DNA from 3 places in the Pseudomonas sp. NY15435 genome. Region 2 is predicted to be linked to each of the others. Evidence: riboswitches for the same ligand, from Rfam matches in the RefSeq annotation. Region 2 holds a riboswitch; each other region holds the start of a gene.

Region 1 (7,566 bases), on a different contig from region 2:
ACCGAGGCCTATCTGCTGCTGCCTGCCGGGGCTGTGGATAACGCTGCGCTGCTGGCGCACTACAGTGCCGACGAGCACGTGCTGGAGGTCCGCGCCGAGCTGCCGGTGCCGCTGGCGCACCAACTGAACGAGGTATTGCCCTCCGGCGGTTTTCTGCTGGCGCTGGCGAGCATTCCCTGGCGCGAAGCCTGGAAGTACGGCGAACGCGCCTACCGCTACTGCAACCACGACCTCGGTCACGCGCTGGCTTGCCTGGGCATCGCCGCAGCGATCCAGGGCTGGGAAGTGCGCCTGTTGCGCGGCATTGCCGAAGCACGGCTGGATGCGCTGATCGGCCTCGACCGCGACGGTTTCAGCGAACACGAGTTCGCCGATGCGCTGCTGTGGATCGGCCCCGCACAATCTGTCGAGTTCCCGTTAGCGGATGCGCTGCTCAAGGCGATCGCCGAGCTGCCTTTGGCTGGCGTGCCCAATCGCCTGTCTCGCGAGTATCGCCACTGGCCGGAGCTGGAGCGGGTGCACTCGCTCTGCCGCGCACCCGTGCTGCCGCGTGGTGACTGGTCCGCGTCGCAAGCCGAAGCGGTTGTGGATAACCCCGGGTTGCCGCTGCGCCCGATCCTCCATCGCCGCCGCAGTGCGCAATCCATGGACGGCCGCAGCGGTATTCACGCCGAGTTGCTGTATGCCTGGTTGCGCCGCTTGATGCCCGAGAGCTCGCCCGTTCCCTTCGCGTGCAGCGGCGAGCCGGCGCGGATCGACCTGTTGCTCTTCGTCCACCGCGTCCAGGGCCTGGAACCGGGCCTGTACTGGCTGGGCCGCAGCGGCCGCGAGGCCGGCGGACTGCGCGCAGATTATCTCTGGCAACCGGTGGAGGAGAGCGGCGTGCCGCTGTACCGCCTGCTGTCCGGCGATGCGCGCGGGTTGTCGGCGTTCCTGTCCTGCGGGCAGGACATCGCCAGCGACGGTTGCGTTGCCTTCGCCATGCTGGCTGACCTCGACGCTGCTCTCGCCGACGGCGCCTGGACCTATCCGCGCCTGTACTGGGAAGCCGGCCAGATCGGCCAACTGCTCTATCTGGAAGCCGAGGCCGCGGGCGTTTCCGGCACCGGCATCGGCTGCTATTTCGACCCGGCACTGGACGAATTGCTCGGCGGTGGTCCGGACTGCCCGGTCAGCCTCTATCATTTCACCATCGGCCGCGCGGTCTGGGACGAACGGCTCACCAGCCTTCCCGCCTACAGCGCGCAGCGCCGACACCCACTTCAGCAAGACCGCAATTGAGGACACAACGCGCATGACCCAGATCCTGGACAACCTGGTGGCTCTGCTGAGCCTGGAACAGATCGAAGAGAACCTGTTCCGCGGCACGAGCCAGGACCTCGGGTTCCGCCAGCTGTACGGCGGACAGGTACTCGGCCAGGCGCTGTCGGCGGCCAGCCAGACCGTCGAGCCGGAGCGCCATGTGCACTCGATGCACGGCTACTTCCTGCGTCCGGGCGATGCCAGCAAGCCGGTCGTCTATCAGGTCGATCGCGTGCGCGATGGCGGCACCTTCAGCACCCGCCGCGTCACCGCGATCCAGAAGGGCCAGCCGATCTTCGCCCTGAGCACCTCGTTCCAGACCGACGAGGAAGGCTTCGAGCACCAGATCAGCATGCCCGACGTGGTCGGCCCGGAGAACCTGCCGACCGATCAGGAACTGAAGAAGCGCAGTGCCGCGCAGTTCCCCGAACGCATTCGCGACAAGCTGCTCTACCCCAAACCCATCGAAATCCGCCCGGTGACGGAGAACGACCCTTACGACCCCGAGGTCGGCGAGCCGATCAAGTACCTCTGGCTGCGCGCCGACGGCAAGCTGCCGGACGTGCCGGCGCTGCACAAGTACATCCTCGCCTACGCCTCGGACTTCGGCTTCCTCACCACCTCGCTGCTGCCCCACGGCCGCTCGGTCTGGCAGAAGGACATGCAGGTCGCCACCATCGACCATTCCGTGTGGTTCCACCGCGACCTGCGCGCGGACGAATGGCTGCTCTACGCCATCGACAGCCCCTGGGCCGGCAACGGTCGTGGCTTTGTGCGCGGCAGCATCTTCAACCGTGACGGCCAGCTGGTTGCTTCCTCCACCCAGGAAGGCCTGATCCGCCGCCGCGAGGACTGGGCATGAACCCAGCCACGAGCCTGGGCGAGATTCGCCACTGGGTGTTCGACATGGACGGCACCCTGACCCTGGCGGTGCACGACTTCCCGGCAATCAAGCGCGCCCTGGGGATTCCCCAGGAGCACGACATCCTCACCCACCTGGCCGCGCTGCCGGAGGACGAGGCGGCGGCCAAGCATGCCTGGCTGCTGGAGCACGAGCGTGAGCTGGCGGTGGCTTCGACTGCCGCGCCGGGCGCGGTGGAACTGGTGCGTGCGCTGCATGGCGCGGGATACCGACTGGGCATTCTGACGCGCAACGCCCATGAGCTGGCGCTGATCACGCTGGCTGCGATTGGCATTGGTGATTGCTTCCTGACCGAGGATGTTCTCGGCCGCGGCGAGGCCGATCCCAAGCCCAGCCCGGACGGCCTGCTGCGCTTCGCCGCGCGCTGGGACGTGGCGCCGCAGAAGATGCTGATGGTTGGCGATTACCGCTTCGACCTCGACTGTGCCCGTGCCGCCGGGGCGCACAGTGCTTTGGTCAACCTTGCAGAGAATCCCTGGCCGGAGCTGACGGACTGGCATGCGCAGGACTGCGCGGAGCTGGGGCGGATGGCGGGGGTTCTGGTTTAGTCCGCTGCCCTGCGGGTTCGCGAGCAAGCTCGCTCCTACGAAGAGCAAATCGGGAAGCTCAGGGATATCCCTGCACGCCAACCCTGTAGGAGCGAGCTTGCTCGCGATCTGCCTTCCGCTCCCGGTTCCCGGCCTCCTTGCAGGCTCATCGCCCGCGCCTATAGGTCGGGTTTCGCGTAGGAGCGGACTCCGTCCGCGATCGGCATTCGAACACGCCAGAACATCGCGGAAACATCCGCTCCTACGGGGGCCGTCAGGCTGCTTCTCTTAAAGCTCCGGCGTCCAGGTCACCGCCAGCAGCGCGGTACGGCCCGGCTCGCGGTAGGGACGGGCTTCGCCCATGAAGTCCGTCGGGCTGGTCGGGCGCAGGTAGTCACCCAGGGTGTAGTCGCGGTCCAGGGCGTTATCCAGTTTCAGGTCGAAGCGGATTTCATCGCTGGCCAGCCAGCTGGTGCGCAGGTCGAGCACGCCGTAGCCGGACAGTTCGCGGGTATTGGCCGCGTCGTCATAACGCTGGCTGACGGCGCGCCAGGTGCCGCCGACGCCGAAGGCGCCGAACTGCCGGTCGAGGTCCAGGCTCAGGGTGCGGCGCGCGCGGTAAGGCAGAGTGTGGCCGCTGTCGCGGTCGCGCGGGTCGATCAGACTCAGGCCGAGCGCGGCCTGCCAGCCCAGCACCTCGCGGGCGACGCTGGCTTCGAAGCCATCGATGCGCGCCTTGTTGATGTTCTCCGGCTGGTTGCTGGTGCTGTCCCAGGCGATCAGGTCGTCGATCTCGGTGCGGTACAGCGAGGCTTCCAGGTGCGTGCCTTCGATGTCCCCGCGCCATTGCAGTTCGTAGGTTTTCGAGGTCTCGGCCTTCAAGTCCGGGTTGCTCGCGCCGGGGTAGTAGAGGTCGCTGAAGGTCGGCGCGCGGAAGCCTTCGCCGTAGCTGGCAATCCAGGTCTGGCTTTCGCCCACCGGCAGGCTGAAGGCGGCGTTCCAGCTGTTCTGGCTGCCGTAGGCCTGGTTGTTGTCGTGGCGGATGCCCAGTTCGGCGCCGAAGCTGTCGCCCTTGAAGCTGTGCTGGGCGAAGAAGGCGCGGTTGCTGCGCTGGTCCTCGGCAAAGGCGGTGGTGCCATCGACCCTGTCTTCGTACCAGTCGGCGCCCAGGGCCAACTGGTTGGCTTCGTCCAGTTGCAGGCGGTTGGTCCAGCTCGCCGAGTGGCGGGTGGTTTCCAGCGTGCCGTTGTTCCAGCTGTCGGCGGCGCCCACGGCCTTGTTGCGGTCGTAGCTGCGGCCCAGCTCCAGGCGGCTGTTCCACATCTTGGTGATCTGGCCGTCGAGGTAGGTGCTGTAGCTGCTGACGCGGAATTCGTCCTGCGGCGTACCGGGCTCGAAGTTGTAGGCGTCGTCGTATTCGTTCTTGCCGCGCTGGTCATTGAGGTTCAGCCCGGCCTTCCAGTCATCGCTGAAGCGATGGTCCAGGTTCAGGTGCACGGCCTTGTTGCGCTGGGCGTCGTGGTCGTTGTCGGCGCCGACGTTGTCGCTGGTGCGGTCCCAGCCCTGGCTCTCGTCGAGGCTGCCACCGAGGTTGTAGCGGGTCTGCTCGTTGCCGCCGGAGAGGCTCAGGCTGCGCTCGAAGGTGCCGTGGCTGCCGGCGGCCAGGCGCACTTCCGGGTGCAGGCCGGCTTCGCCGCGGCGGGTGAAGATCTGGATGACCCCGCCGATGGCGTCGGCGCCATACAGCGCCGAGCGCGGGCCGCGGGTCACTTCGACGCGCTCGATGCTGTCGATGCTCAGGTAGTCCAGGCGGGCGATGCCGCTGCTGGCCGAGGCGACGCGCTGGCCGTCCACCAGTACCAGGGTCTGCGCAGTGCTGGTACCGCGCACGGAGTAGGACACCACGCCGCCGGAGCTGCCCATCTGCACGCCGGGCACGCGGGCGAGCAGGGCGGGGACGCTGCGCACCTGCAGGCGTTCGATGTCGGCGCGGGTGAACACGCTGTTGGCCGAGGTGGCTTCGGCGCGCGGCTGGGCCTGGCGGGCGGAGGTGATCACCTGGTCGGAGAGCGTGTAGATGTCGCCAGCGGCGAAGGCCATGCCGGGCAGCAGGCTGGTGGCCAGGGCGAGTCGGGTCAGTTTCATGGAACGTCCTCAAAAGCGGTCGGATGACTTTCGAGGAGGGCGTGGCAAGGGCGGCAGGCCGCACTTGACGGTGCGGCCCTCCGCAACACCTGTCGGGGCGTGTCGAGGGCGGTCTCCGGGCTGCCGACGTCACATCGCCGCCTTCCCACAAGAGCAGTGGCCATGGCGATGCTGCGCTCCCTTGGGGCGCGTCGGTTACCGTTGCGGGGGCAGCGCAGGTCTTTCACCTGCTTCCCGTTACCTCGAACGAAAACGGGCGCACCTTAGTCGGTGCGCCCGTCACTGGCAATACTCCCGGGGAGGGATGCGCCGATCGGTCTCAGCGGTTGCCGAGGGCCTCCAGGCGTGCCTTCACCGAGGCTTCGATGCCGGCGGCGTCCAGCCCGCACTCCGCGAGCATCTGTGCCGGTTTGGCGTGCTCGACGTAGTAGTCCGGCAGGCCCAGGTGCAGGATCGGCTGCTGGAGGTTCTCGCGGGCGAGGAATTCGCTGACGGCGGCGCCGGCGCCACCCATCACCGAGTTTTCCTCGACGGTCACCAGCAGCTCGTGGCTGGCGGCCAACTGGCGTACCAGTTCTTCGTCCAGCGGCTTGACGAAGCGCATGTCGGCGACGGTTGCGTCGAACTGCTCGGCCACTTTCAGCGCTTCGGCCAGTTGCACGCCGAACACCAGGAAGGCGACCTTGCCAGCCTTGCCTTCACGGCGCACCACGCCCTTGCCGATTTCCACCGGGGCCAGTTCGGCTTCGATGCTGGCGTTCGGGCCGGTACCGCGCGGGTAGCGCACCGCCGCCGGGCCTTCGAAGTGATGGCCGGTGGTGAGCAGCTTGCGCAGTTCGTTCTCGTCGCTGGGGGTCATCACCAGCATGCCGGGGATGCAGCGCAGGTAGGAGAGGTCGAAGCTGCCGGCGTGGGTCGGGCCGTCTTCGCCGACCAGACCGGCGCGGTCGATGGCGAACAGCACATCGAGGTTCTGCACCGCGACGTCGTGGATCAGTTGGTCGTAGCCGCGCTGCAGGAAGGTGGAGTAGATCGCCACCACCGGTTTGGCGCCATCGCAGGCCATGCCGGCCGCCAGGGTCACGGCGTGCTGCTCGGCGATGGCGACGTCGAAGTAGCGGTCCGGGAACCTGTCGGCGAAGGCGACCAGGTCGGAGCCTTCCTTCATTGCCGGGGTGATGCCGACCAGGCGCGGGTCCTGGGCCGCCATGTCGCACAGCCACTGGCCGAATACGCTGGAGTACTTCGGCCCGCCGGTCTTCTTCGGCACGGCGTGGGCGGGGGCGCCTTCGGGTTCGAGCTTGGTGATGGCGTGGTAGCCGATCGGGTCGATCTCGGCCGGGCCGAAGCCCTTGCCCTTCTTGGTCACCACGTGGAGGAACTGCGGGCCCTTGAGGTCACGCATGTTGCGCAGGGTGGCGATCAGGGTGGGCAGGTCGTGGCCGTCGATGGGGCCGATGTAGTTCCAGCCCAGCTCCTCGAACAGGGTGCCGGGGACCAGCATGCCCTTGGCGTATTCCTCGGTGCGGCGGGCGATCTCCCAGGCGCCGGGCAGGCGCGAGAGCACCTTCTTGCTGCCTTCTCGCATGCTGCTGTAGGTGCGGCTGGAGAGGATCTTGGCCAGGTAGTTGGACAGGCCGCCGACGTTGTTGGAGATCGACATGTCGTTGTCGTTGAGGATCACCAGCATGTCGGCCTTTACTTCCGACGCGTGGTTGAGCGCCTCGAAGGCCATGCCGGCGGTCAGCGCGCCGTCACCGATCACCGCCACCGACTTGCGACTGGAGCCCTGCATGCGCGCGGCGATGGCCATGCCGAGAGCCGCGCTGATGGAGGTACTGGAATGACCGACGCCAAAGGTGTCGTACTCGCTCTCCGAGCGGCGCGGGAAGGCGGCCAGGCCGTCCTTCTGGCGCAGGCTGCCCATGCGTTCGCGGCGGCCGGTGAGGATCTTGTGCGGGTAGGCCTGGTGGCCGACGTCCCACACCAGACGGTCGTCCGGGGTGTCGAAGACGTAGTGCAGGGCCACCGTCAGTTCGATGACGCCCAGGCCTGCGCCGAAGTGGCCGCCGGTCTGGCCGACGCTGTACAGCAGGTACTGGCGCAGTTCGTCAGCGAGGGTCAGCAGCTCCGTCTCGCCCAGCCGACGCAGCTCGACCGGCGTGCTGGCGCGGTCGAGCAGGGGCGTGGCAGGGCGCGCGCGGGGAATCTCGTGAAACGTCGTGGGCATCAGGCTGATCGTTATGAGAAGGCAAAGATGCGGAAGTTTACCCGAAGCTCAGGATTGGCCCAAGCAACGTGGGGCCAATCCTTCGGACGACCGGATAGTCGGAAATGGTGCGACAGGCTGTGCCGAAATCGTCGTCGCTGCCGACGATTGCACGCAAGCGGGCCTTGGCGCGAGCATCCACTGTAGACACGATCACCGACCGGCGGCGGATTGCCGCAGTCTTTTGTAGCAACCGAGGAGGATGGCGTGACCCGACTGAGCCTGGAAGAACTGCGCGAACTGTCCGAAGCGATCCTGCATCGCCACGGTTTCAGCGAGCCCCACGTGCAGGGCGTGACCGAGACGGTGCTGGCCGGCGAGCGTGATGGCTGTACCTCCCACGGGGTGTGGCGGTTGCTTGGCTGCATCCACACGGCGCGCGCCGGCAAGGTTTCGCTCGA
Region 2 (7,566 bases):
AGCCGGTGGGGTTTTCCTGCAGGCGGCGGGTGACGCCGCGCAGGTCTTCCAGGGTGGAGCGCAGTTCGCGGATTGCCGGGCCGATCTCACCCAGGCCGTTGAGGCCGCCGTTCACCGAGTCGTAGTTGCTGTTCAGCAGTTGATCCACACGCTCGCTGCTGCTGCGCAGAGAGGCGAGGGTCTTCTGTGCGTCGTCCATGATGATCTGGCCCTTGCCGCCCAGGGTCTGGTTGGCGCGTTCCAGCAACTGGCTGGCGTTGGCCAGGGTGATACGTGCCTGCTCGCTGGCGGCGGCCAGTTCCTGCACGGTACGGCGAATGTCCCCGCGTTGCTCGGCGACCACGCCGGTGGCCTGGTCGATGTGGTCCAGGGTGCGGCTGATGCGGTCGACGTTCTCCTGGGAGAACATGCGGTTCACGTTGTTGATCAGATTGTTGATGTTGGTGGCAATGTCCTCGCCGTTGGCCAGCAGCTTGGCGAAGGGTGAAGGAATGGTCTTGATCACCGGCACTTCACCGTCCTTGCTGGCCAGCGGCGGGCTGTCCTGGGCGGCGCTGGAGAGCTGGATGATGGCCTGGCCGGTGACGCCGGTGAGGGCCAGCTTGGCGCGCGTGTCTTCGCGGATCGGCGTGCTGTCGAAGACGCGGATGCGCGCGCGGACCTTGCGCGGGTCGTTCGGGTCCAGGCGCAGGGATACCACGTCACCCACGCGGATACCGCTGTACTGCACGGTGCCGCCTTCGGACAGGCCGGTCACTGCCTCGTTGAAGATCACGTCGTAGACCTTGTACTTCTGGTCGTTGCTCGACTGCGCCAGCCACAGGGCGAAGAGCAGCGCGCCGATCGACACGACGAGGGTAAACAGGCCGATCAGCACGTGATGGGCACGGGTTTCCATTTTAGTTTTCCTCCCGCAGGTGTTCGGTGGCCTGCAGCGCGGCACGGCCACGCGGGCCGTGGAAATAGTCCTGAACCCAGGCGTCGTCGGTCTGGGCGACCTGGTCCAGCGGGCCGACCACCAGCACGCGCTTCTGCGAGAGCACGGCGACGCGGTCGCAGATGGTGTAGAGGGTGTCCAGGTCGTGTGTGACCAGGAACACGGTGAGGCCGAAGGCGTCGCGCAGGGTCAGGATGAGTTGGTCGAAAGCGGCCGCGCCGATGGGGTCGAGGCCGGCGGTGGGTTCGTCGAGGAACAGGATGTCCGGGTCCAGCGCCAGGGCGCGGGCCAGGGCGGCGCGCTTGACCATGCCGCCAGACAGTTCCGAGGGATATTTGGCCCCCGCGTCCGGCGGCAGGCCGGCGAGGGAGATTTTAACCTTGGCGATGAACTCGGCATCGCTGCGCGACAGCCTGGCGTGTTCAATCAGCGGCAGGCAGATGTTCTCGCTCACCGTCAGCGAGGAGAACAGCGCGCCATTCTGGAACAGTACGCCGAAGCGTCTTTCCAGTTTCGAGCGCTCCAGCGGCGGCAGTGCCGGCAGGTTCTGCCCGAAGACATGCACGCTGCCTTCGCTGGGCTGGCGCAGGCCGATGATGCTGCGCAGCAGCACCGATTTGCCGGTGCCCGAGCCGCCGACCACGCCGAGGATTTCGCCCTTCATCACGTCGAGGTCCAGGTGCTCGTGCACCGCGTGGGTGCCGAAGCGGTTGGCCAGGTCGCGGACGACGATGATCGGTTCGCTCACCAGCCCATCTCCATGAAGAACAGCGCGAACATCGCATCCAGCAGGATCACCACGAAGATCGACTGGACCACGCTGGAGGTCGTGTGTTCGCCCACCGACTGCGCGCTGCCGCTGACTCGGAAGCCTTCCAGGCAGCCGATCACAGCGATGATGAAGGCGAACACCGGGGCTTTGACGATGCCCACCAGGAAGTGCTGCACGGCGATATCGTTCTGCAGCATGTAGAGGAACATGCGTGGTGAGATGTCCAGGCTCAGGGCGCAGACCACGCCGCCGCCAAAGATGCCGGAGATCATCGCCAGGAAGGTCAGCATCGGCAGGGTCAGCAGCAGCGCCAGCACCCGTGGCAGCACCAGCAGCTCCACCGGGTCGAGGCCCAGGGCCTGGATGGCGTCGATCTCCTGGTTGGCCTTCATCGAGCCGATCTGTGCGGTGAAGGCGCTGGCGGTGCGACCGGCGAGCAGGATCGCGGTGAGCAGCACGCCGAATTCGCGCAGGAAGGAGAAGCCCACCAGGTCGACCGTGTAGATCTGCGCGCCGAACTTCTGCAGCACGGTGGCGCCGAGGAAGGCCACCACCGCGCCGACCATGAAGGTCAGCAGGGCGACGATGGGCACGGCGTCCAGCCCGGTCTCCTCCATGTGCGCGGCCAGCGAGGTCATGCGCCAGCGGCGTGGGCGCAGCAGGTTGCGCACCAGCGTCTGCAGGGTCAGACCGATGAAGCCGAGCAGGCCGATCAGGTGGTCCTTGAAGGTGACCGAGGCGATGCCGATGCGCTCCAGTACATCGACCAGCGCGTTGCCCGGAGGGGGCGCCTTTTCGTCGAGGCGGCACTGGGTGATCGCGCTGCCCACGGTGCGCAGCAGCGCCTGGCGTTCGGCGGGCAGATTGCGGGCGATCTGCTCCAGCTGGCTCATGCGGGCGCCGCCGATGATCTCGGCGAGCAGGGCGGCACCGGCGGTATCCAGCGCGCCGAGGCCGGCGAAATCCAGCTGGGCGGGCGATTCGGCGCTGCGCTGGGCGGCCACCTGGGCTTCCAGCGTAGAGAAATGCGCGAGCGTCCAGTCGCCGCTGACGTGCATCAGCGGTGGGCTGGCGGTGGTGTCGAGCTGAAGCTGGCCGGGCTGGGCAGTCGTCATCATGACTCGCATTCTAGCGAAGTTACGCGTCGCGACCACTTGACTTGTGTGACGCTTTGTAGAGCCTTTGCGGCGGATACGGCGGGCCTCGGCGACATCCTGTTCAATTGACGCCCCAGCTCGCCAGCCACTAAGCTGCGCGCCTGCTTCAGGTGCTCTCGGCGCGAGCCGCGAGTGAAACAGGGAAGCCGGTGAAGTCGATGCGCAATCGACCATTCCGGCGCTGCCCCCGCAACGGTAAGCGAGCTTCGAACCGCAAACAGCCACTGTGCCGCCGGCATGGGAAGGCGCGGTTCCTTCGGAAACCCAGACGTTTCCACTCGCAAGCCCGGAGACCGGCCTGCTGCATCGCATGGCATCGCGGGAGGCGCTGCCGACGTCGGCGCCATGCGCCGCGCGTTGCCGTCCTCCGTCTGCCCCGACTGGTTAGTGCCGCGCGGGTGAGAGCGGCGGAGAATCCTTCAGGTGAAACCCCTATTCCCCAGGTCGACAGCCTTCGTGCTGGCCGGCCTCTGCCGCATGGCGCCCGCGCGCGCCAGCGGCGAATCCCTGCCCATTCCATCCCTGGTTGGCTGCCACCTGGCCGGCAACCTCACGCCCGTGCAAATCCTTTCAGGAGCAACCTGCCATGACTGAATCCGTAGAAAAGGACGAGCGCCATCGCTCGCGCATGCAGCGCAAGAAGGCGGTGATCGACGAGAAGATCGCCCAGGCCCAGGGCGAACGCGGCGTATTCCTGGTCAACAGCGGCAACGGCAAGGGCAAGAGCAGCTCGGCATTCGGCATGGTCGCTCGCGCGCTCGGTCACGGTATGAAGGTGGGCGTCGTGCAGTTCATCAAGGGGGCTGCGACCACCGGCGAAGAGGCATTCTTCCGTCGTTTCCCCGAGGAAGTCAGCTTCCATGTGATGGGCGAAGGCTTCACCTGGGAAACCCAGGACCGCCAGCGCGACATCGCCAAGGCACAGGCCGCCTGGAACGTGGCGCGGCAACTGCTGAACGACCCGCAGGTCGGCCTGGTGGTGCTGGACGAAGTGAACATTGCCCTCAAGCACGGCTACCTGGAACTGGACGCCGTGCTGGCCGACATCGCCGCGCGTCCGCCGATGCAGCATGTGGTCGCCACTGGGCGCGGCGTGCAGCCGGAGATGGTCGAGGCCGCCGATACCGTGACCGAAATGGGCCTGGTGAAACATGCCTTCAAGGCAGGGATCAAGGCGCAGAAAGGGGTGGAGTTCTGATGGTCTGGGGCTTCCCTCACCCTAATCCTCTCCCGGGGGGAGAGGGGACCGTTCGGTGTTTGAAGAAACGTTGGCGCTCGCCGGCAGGCTCTGCTGCCTCGGCTGACCGCAGCGCGGTTGTTGATCGACGAAAAGCCATCCCACAGGACACACCCAACTGCTCCCTCTTCCTCTGGGAGAGGGCTGGGGTAAGGGGCTCTCTGCCCGTGCCGGGGAGTGCGACTGATGCGTGATGCGCGCCAATGCCCCGCTCTGCTGATCGCCGCGCCCGCTTCTGGCCAAGGCAAGACCACCGTGACCGCCGCCCTGGCGCGCCTGCACACGCGCCTCGGGCGCAAGGTTCGGGTGTTCAAGTGCGGCCCGGATTTCCTCGACCCGATGATCCTCGCCCGTGCCAGTGACGCACCGGTCTACCAGCTGGACCTGTGGATGGTCGGCGAGGGCGAAAGCCGCCGCCTGCTCTGGGAAGCGGCCGGCGAGGCTGACCTGATCCTCATCGAGGGCGTGATGGGCCTGTTCGACGGCTCGCCCTCGGCCGCTGATCTCGCACGGCGATTCAACGTGCCGGTGATGGCGGTGATCAATGGCCAGTCCATGGCCCAGACCTTCGGCGCCATGGCCGTCGGCATGGCTACTTATCAGAGCGACTTGCCGTTCTCCGGCGTGCTCGCCAACCGCATCGGCAGCCAGCGCCACCGTGACCTGGTGCGTGACAGCCTGCCGGAGTGGATTCGCTGGTATGGCGCGTTGCCGCGCGATACCGAAGTGGAGCTGCCCAGCCGACACCTCGGCCTGGTGCAGGCTGGCGAGCTGGCTGACCTCGATGCCCGCCTGGACGCCGCCGCCGATGCACTGGCGGCCAGCGCCAGTACCGAGCTGCCGCTGCCGGTGAGCTTTGCTGCGCCGGAACCGCGCAGCGAGTCTTCCCGCCTCGACGGCGTGCGCATCGGCGTGGCGCGGGACAATGCCTTCGCCTTTCTTTATCAGGCCAACCTCGACCTGCTGCGCGAGCTGGGCGCCGAGCTGGTGTTCTTCTCGCCGTTGCGTGACGGAGCGCTGCCGGAAGTGGACAGCCTCTACCTGCCCGGCGGCTACCCGGAACTGCACCTGCAGGCGCTGGCGGAGAACCGCGCCATGGCCCTGGCAATCCACGCGCACCACGAGATGGGCAAGCCGATCCTCGCCGAGTGCGGCGGCATGCTCTATCTGCTCGATGCGCTGACCGACGCAGCCGGCGAGCGCGCAGAACTGCTCGGCCTGCTGCCGGGTGAAGCGCGCATGCAGAAGCGCCTCGCCGCGCTGGCGCTGCAGGCCGTGACGCTGCCAGAAGGCATTCTGCGCGGGCACACCTTCCATCATTCGTTGCTGGACAGCAGCGCGGAGCCGCTGGCCCGTGGCGTCTGCCCCAACGACAAGCCGGTGGCCGAAGCGGTGTTCCGCCGTGGCCGGCTCACCGCGTCCTATATCCACTTCTACCTGCCGTCCGATCCGGACGCCGCGGCCGCACTCTTCAGACCATGACCGAGCATGCCTACAGCCCAGAAGAGCGCGCCGCGCTCTACCGCGCCATTGCCGAGCGCCGCGACATGCGCCACTTCAGCGGTGGAGAGGTGTCGCCTGAGTTGCTCGCGCGCCTGCTGGAAGCGGCGCACCAGGCACCCAGCGTCGGGTTGATGCAGCCGTGGCGCTTCGTCCGCGTGACCGCGCGGGAGCTGCGCCAGTCGATCCATGCTCTGGTGGAGGAGGAACGCGTGCGTACCGCCGAGGCGCTGGGCGAGCGTTCCGACGAGTTCATGCGGCTGAAGGTCGAGGGCGTGCTCGACTGCGCCGAAGTGCTGGTGGCCGCCTTGATGGATGGCCGCGAGGCGCATGTGTTCGGCCGTCGTACCTTGCCGAACATGGACCTCGCCTCGCTGTCCTGCGCGATCCAGAACCTCTGGCTCGCCTCCCGCGCCGAAGGCCTCGGCATGGGCTGGGTATCCCTGTTCGATCCTGCCGCGCTGGGCGAGCTGCTGGGCTTGCCGGCAGGAGCCGAGGCCGTGGCGGTGATCTGCCTTGGCCCGGTCAGCGAGTTCTATCCCGCGCCGATGCTGGCGCTCGAAGGCTGGCGTCAACCGCGCGCGCTCAGCGAGCTGCTGTACGAGAACCACTGGGGAGAGCAGCCATGAGCCTGGCCCTGCTGGGCGTCCTTGGCGTGGCGCTGGATGCCCTGCTGGGCGAGCCGAAACGCTGGCATCCGTTGGTGGCATTCGGGCGGTTGGCGGATCGGTTGGAGCGGCGCTTCAATCGTTCCCGAGTTCCGGAGCGCCCTCTCCCTAACCCTCTCCCTGAAGGGAGAGGGGACTGTTCAGTTTCAGGCGAAACGACGAGCAGGTCGGCAACTCCAATTTGCTCCCTCTCCCTTCAGGGAGAGGGCTGGGGAGAGGGTGTATCTGCGAGCGCCATGAGTCCCAGGAATGACACCCCCGGCCTCGCCTGGCGCAGCCATGGCGTCACCGCCTGGATCATCGCAGTCATCCCGCTGACCCTGGTCGCGCTGCTGCTCAGCCTGCTGCCCTATGTCGGCTGGATGGTGCAGGCGCTCGCGTTGTACGCCGCGCTGGGCCTGCGCAGCCTGGGCGAACACGCCGAACCGGTGGCGCTGGCCTTGCGCACCGGTGACCTCAACGAAGCCCGGCTGCGCGTGGGCTACATGGTTAGCCGCGAAACCGCCGAGCTGGACGAGACCGCCGTGGCCCGCGCCGCCACCGAATCGGTGCTGGAGAACGGCAGCGATGCGGTGTACGCCGCGCTGTTCTGGTTCGCCGTGGCCGGCGCGCCGGGCGTGGTGCTCTATCGCCTGAGCAACACCCTCGACGCCATGTGGGGCTACCGCAACGCGCGCTTCGAGCGCTTCGGCTGGGCGGCGGCGAAGATCGACGACGTGCTCAACTACATTCCGGCGCGGCTGGTGGCCTTCACCTACGCGCTGCTCGGCCATACCCGGCTTGCCTTGCGTTGCTGGCGCACGCAGGCGCCGCAGTGGGACAGCCCCAACGCCGGCCCCGTGATGGCCGCCGGCGCGGGTGCGCTGTGTGTATCGCTCGGTGGCTGCGCCCGCTACCACGGCGAACTGCACGAACGCCCGCAGCTGGGCGAAGGCCCAGCGCCCACCGCCGTGGACATCTGGCGCGCGCTGGCCCTGGTGCGCCAGGGGGTGTTGTTATGGTTGGTGATCATCCTGATTCTGGGAGTGCTCTGATGCTCGAACATGGCGGCCGGTTGCGCAAAGCGGCGCAGCAGTACGGTATTCCGCTCGCCGAGTGGCTGGACCTGTCCACCGGTATTTCGCCCTGGTCCTGGGCTCTGCCCAGCGTGCCGGCGACGGCCTGGATGCGCTTGCCGGAGGACGGCGACGGCCTGGAAGCTGCCGCACGCCGCTACTACGGCGCCGAGAAGCTGCTGGCGCTGCCCGGCAGCCAGGCGGCGATCCAGTTGCTGCCGCGCTTGCGCAGGCCGGGCA
Region 3 (7,566 bases), on a different contig from region 2:
ACCAGCGGTTCACCGACAGACCGAGTACCACATCGGCGAGACTGAAGCAGGCACCGGTGACGAAGGCGCCGGTGCGCTCCAATTGCCGGTCCAGCAGGGCCATGCAGTGATTCCACTGCGCCTCGCTCAGGGCGATGGCGGATTCGTCAGTGTGGCTGGGACTGTTGCGCACCCTGGCCATGAACACGTAGCGCCAGGCGCTGTTCAGTTCGGTTGCCTGCCAGCCCATCCACTGCTCCACCAGCGCGCGTTCGCGCACGGAGGTGGGTAGCAGTTCATCGAGCGGATACTGCGTGGCGAGGTAGCTGCAGATGGCATTGGACTCCCAGAGCACGAAGTCGCCATCGACGAGGACCGGCACCATGGCGTTGGGGTTGAGCGCGATGAATTCCGCCGAGGCAGTCGAACGGAAGCCCGTGCCCCAGTCTTCCCGTTCGTAGGACAGGTTCAGTTCGGCGCAGGTCCAGAGCACCTTGCGCACGTTGATCGATGAAGCGCGGCCGAGGATTCGCAGCATGGTGTCACTCCCTGTGATAACCGGGGCCCAGCATAGAGCCAGGTGCGTTGGCGGAGAAGAGACGTTACAGCCCCGTAGGAGCGAGCTTGCTCGCGAACCACTACGAAGCTGTGAACTCCCTGGAACAGGTCGCCCCACAGAGCCTTTGTCGTAGCTCAGTGGCATAAGCGCTGACGGCTCGGAGTAGGCCGATGGGTTTGCGAGCAAGCTCGCTCCTATAAAAGTCGGCCCGCCAAGGCAGCCCACAGCGACTCGACGCTATCGAACTCCCGGTCCACTCTCGGCAGCGCCGGCCGCGCCAGGATCAGCACCGGCACATCACGCTCGCGGGCGACCTGCAGCTTTGGTTCAGTCGCCTGACTACCACTGTTCTTGCTGACCAGCACGTCGGTGCCCAGGCGGGTAAATAGCTCGCGCTCGCCCTCCAGGGTGAACGGCCCGCGCGCGCCGAGCACCTCGGCACGCGCGTTGCCAGGCAGGCTTTGCAGGCAGCGCACGGTCCAGTGCTGGTGGGCGGGAATCTCGTCCAGGTGCTCCAGCGGCTCGCGACCCAGAGTGAACAGCGGACGGTGAAACGCCTTCAGTGCCTCGATCAGCGCCCCCCAATCGGCGACCTGCCGCCAATCGTCGCCCTCGCCCGCCTCCCAGCCGGGGCGGCGCAGCGCCCAGCACGGCACGCCGGCCAGTTGCGCAGCGCGGGCGGCGTTGGCGCTGATCTGCGCGGCGTAGGGATGGGTCGCGTCGAGCAACAGGTCGAAACCGCGTTCGCGGATGTAGTCCGCAAGGCCTTCGGCGCCGCCGTAACCACCGACGCGCACCTCGCAGGCCAGATCGTCCGGCACCTTGCCCAGGCCGGCGAGGCTGTAGAGATGCTGCGGCCCCAGGCGCCGCGCGATGGCCAGCGCTTCGCCGATACCGCCCAGTAGCAGGACTCGCTTCATCGAACCTCCAGCGCTTCGCCCACCAGGTTGCCCTGGCGGTCGATGGCGAAGACTTCCAGTTGTACTTCGGCGGGCACGATGCGTCGGGCGAAGGCCAGTGCGCGGGCGCAGACGGCGTCACCCAGAGCGATGCCCTCGGCGCGACAGAGCGCCAGCGCCTGCTGGCTGGTGTTGGCGTCGCGCATGCGTTGCTGCAGGTCCGCCGAGGCGCCGATGTCCGCCGCCCACTCGGCGAGCTGCGGCAGGTCGATGCTGGAGTGCCGACTGTGCAAATCCATGTGGCCGGCGGCGAGCTTGCTGATCTTGCCGAAGCCGCCGCAGACGCTGAAACGCTCCAGCGGCACCTTGCGCAGGTGCTTGAGCGCTGCACCGGCGAAGTCGCCCATCTCGATCAGCGCCGTGTCGTCGAAACCGTAGCGACGGCGCATGGCATCCTCGCTGGCGTTGCCGGTGCAGGCGGCGAGATGGCGGAAACCGTTGGCGCGGGCGACGTCGATGCCCTGCTGGATCGACGCGATGTAGGCCGAGCAGGAGAACGGCCGGACGATGCCGGTAGTGCCGAGGATCGACAGGCCGCCGAGAATGCCCAGGCGCGGGTTCATGGTCTTGAGCGCCAGCTCGGCGCCGCCCTCGACATGGATGGTGACGTCGAAGCCACCGGCATAGCCGCACTCGGTCGCCAGCGCAGCGAGGTTACCCTGCATCATCTGCCGTGGAACGGGATTGATTGCCGGCTCGCCCACCGCGAGCACCAGCCCCGGCTTGGTGACGGTGCCGACGCCTTCTCCAGCGTAAAAACGCACGCCCGGCTCATTGCTCAAGGCGACGCGCGCAAAGACCAGCGCACCGTGGGTCACGTCCGGGTCGTCGCCGGCATCCTTCAGCGTACCGGCTTCGGCGCCGCCAACCGTGAGGCGGCAGAACTCCAGGCGCAGGGTCGCGCTGCGCTCTTTGGGCAGGCTGATCTGTGCGGCGTCCAGCGCTTCACCGGTCAGTAGCAGGCGCGCCGCCGCCAGGCTGGTGGCGGTGGCGCAACTGCCCGTGGTGTAGCCGCTGCGCAGCGGGCGAGGTTCTTCGGGCGTCTCGTCACGCATGGTCATTCAGCCTGGGGCTTGTGCACTTCCAGCAAGGTGATCGGCAACGCCGCGCGCCAGGTATCGAAACCGCCGAGCGGCTGGGCCTGGGACACCGACAGACGAGTCAGCTCGCCGCCAAGGCGGGCGCGCCAGCTCAGCAGCATGGACTCGCTCTGCAGGGTGACGGCGTTGGCCACCAGTCGGCCGCCAGGCTTGAGTTGCTCCCAGCACTGCTCGAAGACACCGGGCAGGGTTACACCACCGCCGATGAAGATCGCATCCGGGCGCTCCAGTCCCTGCAATGCCTCCGGCGCAGCGCCGCAGACCAGTTGCAGCGCCGGCACACCGAGGGCGTCGCGGTTGAAACGGATATGTTCCTGGCGCCCGTCGTTGGCTTCGATGGCCAGCGTGCGACAGCTCGGATGTGCGCGCATCCACTCGATGCCAATGGAGCCGCAGCCGGCGCCGACATCCCAGAGGAGCTCGCCGGGCTTCGGTGCCAACCGTGCCAAGGTCACGGCGCGGACGTCGCGCTTGGTCAGTTGGCCGTCATGGCGGTAGGCGTCGTCCGGCAGGCCGATGGTCAGGGGCAGACGAACCGCGTCGACGCCGGCTACGCACTGCACAGCCACCAGGTTCAGTGCAGCCATCTCGCTCTGCGACCAGTCGCTGGCAAGCCCGTCGATACGCCGCTCCGCCTCACCGCCCAGGTGTTCCAGCACGCTGAGGCGACTCGCGCCGAATCCTCGTTCGCGCAGCAATGCGGCGATCGCCGCCGGGCTGCTGCCGTCGTTACTGAGGATCAGCAGCCTGGCGCCGTCGTGGATCTGCGCGTTGAGTGCGGCCAATGGGCGTGCCACCAGCGACAGCAGCGCGCAATCCTGCAACGCCCAGCCCAGGCGCGCCGCTGCGAGGGAGGCAGAGGACGGCGCGGAAAGCACGAGCATTTCCTCGGACGGAATCTGACGGGCCAGGCTAGCGCCGACGCCGAACCACATCGGGTCACCGCTGGCCAGCACGCAGGTCGGCTCACCGCGCCGGCGCATCACCGGTTCCAGGCTGAACGGGCTCGGCCAGGCCTGGCGATGAGCGCGCAGACAATGCGGCAGCAGCTCCAGCTGGCGTGGCGCGCCGATCACTTCGCTGGCGGCGAGCAGGGCGCGGCGCGCGGCCTTGCCGAGGCCGGCATAACCGTCCTCGCCGATGCCAACGATGGTCAGCCAGGGCGTCATGAAATTTCCTCGAAGGTGCGACGATCGATCCGACGGGCAGGCTTTTCCTGCCTTCGGGCAAAGCAGGCATAATACCCGCTTCGTCGGTGCTCGTAGGACGCTTCGCAATTGAACAGCGAAGCATCCGAGAGCCGAAGAGGGAACACGGTTGAACCGTGGCTGCCCCCGCAACTGTAAGCAGCGAGTCCGCGCAATCCGACAGCATGAAGCGCATTTTCATGCGGTCGATCAGGCCACTGGGCAACCGGGAAGGCCGCGCTGGATGAGGACCTGCCAGCCAGGAGACCTGCCGACGAAACCAGTCGCGCGTGCAGACATCGAGCGGGGTGTATCGGTGTCGTGAAGTCCCCTATGGGGGATTCGCAGGTCACCGCGACCCAGCCCTGGTGACCTCAGTGCCCGAATTCTCAGCTCCGCCCGTCCGTCCGCATGCCTGCCCCGGCCTGCTGCGCATCGTGGCCTCCCGCGATGGCGGCATCTGCCGCATCAAGCTGCCCTGTGGGCAACTCGACGCCAGCGCCGCGCGAGCCATCGCCCTGGCCGCCGAGCGCCATGCCGATGGCGTGCTGGAAGCGACCAATCGCGCCAACCTGCAGATTCGCGGCATACGCACCGGCACCGAACAGGCGCTGAGCAGGGAACTGCTCGCCGCCGGTCTCGGCCCGCGCGAACTGGCGGCGGACGATGTGCGCAACCTGCTGGTCAGCCCGGCGCTGGGCCTCGACGCCGCCACGACTTTCGATGCAGCTCCCCTGGCCGGCCAACTGCTCGATCTGCTGGAGCGCACACCGCGCTTCCACGGCCTGTCGCCCAAGTTCGGCATCCAGCTGGACGGCGGCGAAGCGCTGGCGATGCTGGAGCATCCCAACGATCTCTGGCTGTCGGCCATGTCCGGCGACGCGACGCCGCTGTTCGCCTTCGGCTTGGCCGGTTGTCCGCCGCAGCACGAAACGGATGCCCCTGCCCTCGCCGCCGTGACAGCCAAGCAGGTACCGCTGCTGGTGGAAAGCCTGCTGCACCTCTTCCTCGATCTTGCCGGCGACGGCCAGACGCGCATGCGCCACCTGCGCGAGATGCTCCGCGATGAAGTGCTGCTGGAGCGCCTGCAGCAACGCCTGCCCTTCCAGTTGCACCTCGGGCCGGCTGTGGATAACTGGCGTCGTCCTGTACCGCGGGCTTTCGGCCATCTCGGGATTCAGCCGCAGCGCCAGCCGGACCGCGCCATGGTCGGTGCGGGATTCATCCTCGGACGCCTCGACAGCACCCTACTGTTCGGCCTTGCCGATCTCGCCGAGCGATTCAGCGCCGGACAACTGCGTCTGACGCCGTGGCAAAGCCTGATCCTCCCCGATGTATCCCTGACCGACGCTCCCGTCGTACTCGCCGCGCTGGCCAACCTCGGCCTGGTGATCGATGCCGGTCAACCGCTCTCGCGCCTCGTCGCGTGCAGCGGCTCCAGCGGTTGCGCGCGCGGGCTGGCCGACACCAAGGCCGACGCCCTGCGCCTGGCCGAGCGCCTGCGTCACGCACCGCCGGCCGGCGTGCACCTGTGCGGCTGCCCGCGCTCCTGCGCCGCCGCCCACGTCGCCCCCTACACCCTGCTGGCCGTCGCCGACGGCCGCTATGACCTGTTCCGTCGCGCCGACGGCATGGCCGGCTTCGGCCAGCCGCTGGCGCGCAACCTATCCCTCGATGCCGCGGGCGACCTGCTCGCCGCACCCGGAGTTTCCACCGATGCTTGATTACATCCGCGACGGCCAGGCGATCTACCGCCAATCCTTCGCCACCATCCGCGCCGAGGCCGATCTCACCGGCATCCCCGCCGACCTGGAAAAGCTCGCCGTGCGGGTGATCCACGCCTGCGGCATGGTCGACGTCGTGCAGGACCTGCGTTTCTCCGCCGGCGCCGGGGCCATCGGCCGTGCGGCCCTGGCCGCTGGTGCGCCGATTCTCTGCGATGCACGGATGGTTGCCGAGGGCATCACCCGCGCACGCCTGCCGGCACACAACGAGGTGATCTGCACCCTCAATGATCCGGACGTCCCGGAGCTCGCCCGCGAGCTGGGCAACACCCGCTCGGCGGTGGCGCTGGAGCACTGGCGTGAGCACCTGGAAGGCAGCGTGGTGGTGATCGGCAACGCGCCGACTGCCCTCTTCTACCTGCTGGAAATGCTCGATGCCGGCGCACCGAAACCGGCACTGATCCTTGGCTTCCCGGTGGGCTTCGTCGGCGCCATGGAGTCCAAGGACGCCCTCGCCGCCGACAGCCGTGGCGTGCCCTACGTAATCGTGCGCGGACGCCGTGGCGGCAGCGCGATGGCCGCTGCGGCGGTGAATGCCCTGGCCACGGAGGTGGAGTGATGACCGGCCGCCTCATCGGCCTGGGCGTCGGCCCGGGCGACCCGGAACTGCTGACCCTCAAGGCCCTGCGCCTGCTGCGCGCCTCCCCGGTGATCGGCTACTTCGTGGCCAAGGCCAAGCACCACGCAGGCCAGGGCGGCAATGCCTTCGCCATCATCGAGCAGCACCTGCTCGATGAGCAGCAACGCCTGCCGCTGGTCTACCCGGTGACCACCGAGAAACTGGAGCCGCCGCTGACCTACGAAGGCGTGATCAGCGACTTCTATGACACCGCTGCCGAGCAGGTGGCGATGCACCTGGAAGCCGGTCGCGACGTGGCAGTGATCTGCGAGGGCGACCCGTTCTTCTACGGCTCCTACATGTACCTGCACGACCGTCTTTCGCAGCGGTATGACACCGAAGTCGTACCCGGCGTCTGCTCGATGCTGGGCAGCGCAGCGGTGCTCGGCGTGCCGCTGGTGTATCGCAACCAGAGCCTGTCGGTACTCTCCGGCGTGCTGCCGGAAGACGAACTCAAGCGCCGCCTGGCCGACGCCGATGCGGCAGTGGTGATGAAGCTCGGCCGCAACTTCGACAAGGTCCGCCGCGTGCTCCGCGAGCTGGGCCGTGACGGCGGCGCCCACTACGTCGAACGCGCCACCATGCGCGAGCAGCGCATCGTGGCGTTGGACGACGTCGACCCGATGGCTTCGCCGTACTTCTCGATGATCGTCATTCCCGGCCAGCGGTGGAACGGCTGATGCGCGCTGCCATTGTCATCCTCGGCCAGGGCGCGCTGGCCACCGCGCGACGCCTGCAGGACGTTTATCCACAGGCACGCGTATTGGGTCTGAAAGACCGCGTCGAAGGCGCCGATGAGTCCTACGCTAATTTCGGCGATACCCTGCGCCAGCTCTACCGCGACGACACCTCGATTATCGCCCTGTGCGCCGCCGGCATCGTCATCCGCACCCTCGCACCCCTGCTCAGCGAGAAGGGCGCGGAGCCGCCGGTGCTGGCCGTGGCCGAAGACGGCAGCGCCGTGGTGCCGCTACTCGGCGGACTCGGCGGGGTGAACCGCATGGCCCGCGAGATGGGCGCCGCGCTGGACGTGGCGCCCGCCATCACCACCAGCGGCGAGTTGCGTTTCGGCGCCTGCCTGCTCGACCCGCCGCCGGGCTATGCGCTGGCGGACATCGAACAGGGCAAGCGCTTCGTCTCCGACCTGCTGGGCGGCGATACTCTGCGCATCGAGGGCGATGCGCCCTGGCTGGACGAGCTGGACCTGCCGCTGGCTGACGACGCCGCGCATACCCTGCGTATCGATGCCCGCGCCGAGGGCATCGCGCAGAACGAGCTGCGCATCCATCCGCGCATCGTCCTCGCCCACGTCACGCTGGTGGACTCGCAACTGCCCGAGCGCATCCGCCAGGGCCTGGCACAGGCCGGCCTGGCCGAAG

What was found. Region 2 has a riboswitch for cobalamin ahead of cobO (cob(I)yrinic acid a,c-diamide adenosyltransferase). Riboswitches for the same ligand answer to the same signal wherever they lie in the genome.
Region 1: it holds a riboswitch for cobalamin, as region 2 does, so the genes downstream of both, ACNFH5_RS23835 (TonB-dependent receptor domain-containing protein) here and cobO (cob(I)yrinic acid a,c-diamide adenosyltransferase) in region 2, are expected to answer to the same signal.
Region 3: it holds a riboswitch for cobalamin, as region 2 does, so the genes downstream of both, cobG (precorrin-3B synthase) here and cobO (cob(I)yrinic acid a,c-diamide adenosyltransferase) in region 2, are expected to answer to the same signal.

The regions. Positions count from the first base shown of each region.
Region 1 covers NZ_JBLUQA010000011.1:165,665-173,230, reverse strand. The annotation lists gene ACNFH5_RS23850 (SagB/ThcOx family dehydrogenase) at 1-1,281, shown strand, start outside; gene tesB (acyl-CoA thioesterase II) at 1,295-2,164, shown strand; gene ACNFH5_RS23840 (HAD family hydrolase) at 2,161-2,772, shown strand; gene ACNFH5_RS23835 (TonB-dependent receptor domain-containing protein) at 3,040-4,896, opposite strand; cobalamin riboswitch at 4,985-5,178, opposite strand; gene dxs (1-deoxy-D-xylulose-5-phosphate synthase) at 5,216-7,126, opposite strand; gene ACNFH5_RS23825 (Ldh family oxidoreductase) at 7,373-7,566, shown strand, end outside.
Region 2 covers NZ_JBLUQA010000003.1:604,488-612,053, reverse strand. The annotation lists gene ACNFH5_RS10185 (MlaD family protein) at 1-898, opposite strand, end outside; gene ACNFH5_RS10180 (ABC transporter ATP-binding protein) at 900-1,685, opposite strand; gene ACNFH5_RS10175 (MlaE family lipid ABC transporter permease subunit) at 1,682-2,827, opposite strand; cobalamin riboswitch at 2,958-3,183, shown strand; gene cobO (cob(I)yrinic acid a,c-diamide adenosyltransferase) at 3,453-4,064, shown strand; gene ACNFH5_RS10165 (cobyrinate a,c-diamide synthase) at 4,290-5,585, shown strand; gene bluB (5,6-dimethylbenzimidazole synthase) at 5,582-6,232, shown strand; partial or broken gene ACNFH5_RS10155 (cobalamin biosynthesis protein) at 6,229-6,360, shown strand; partial or broken gene cbiB (adenosylcobinamide-phosphate synthase CbiB) at 6,466-7,305, shown strand; gene cobD (threonine-phosphate decarboxylase CobD) at 7,305-7,566, shown strand, end outside.
Region 3 covers NZ_JBLUQA010000004.1:524,528-532,093, forward strand. The annotation lists gene ACNFH5_RS12620 (glutathione S-transferase family protein) at 1-517, opposite strand, end outside; gene ACNFH5_RS12625 (cobalt-precorrin-6A reductase) at 733-1,458, opposite strand; gene ACNFH5_RS12630 (cobalt-precorrin-5B (C(1))-methyltransferase) at 1,455-2,552, opposite strand; gene cbiE (precorrin-6y C5,15-methyltransferase (decarboxylating) subunit CbiE) at 2,555-3,766, opposite strand; cobalamin riboswitch at 3,834-4,075, shown strand; gene cobG (precorrin-3B synthase) at 4,153-5,508, shown strand; gene ACNFH5_RS12645 (precorrin-8X methylmutase) at 5,501-6,127, shown strand; gene ACNFH5_RS12650 (precorrin-2 C(20)-methyltransferase) at 6,127-6,867, shown strand; gene cobJ (precorrin-3B C(17)-methyltransferase) at 6,867-7,566, shown strand, end outside.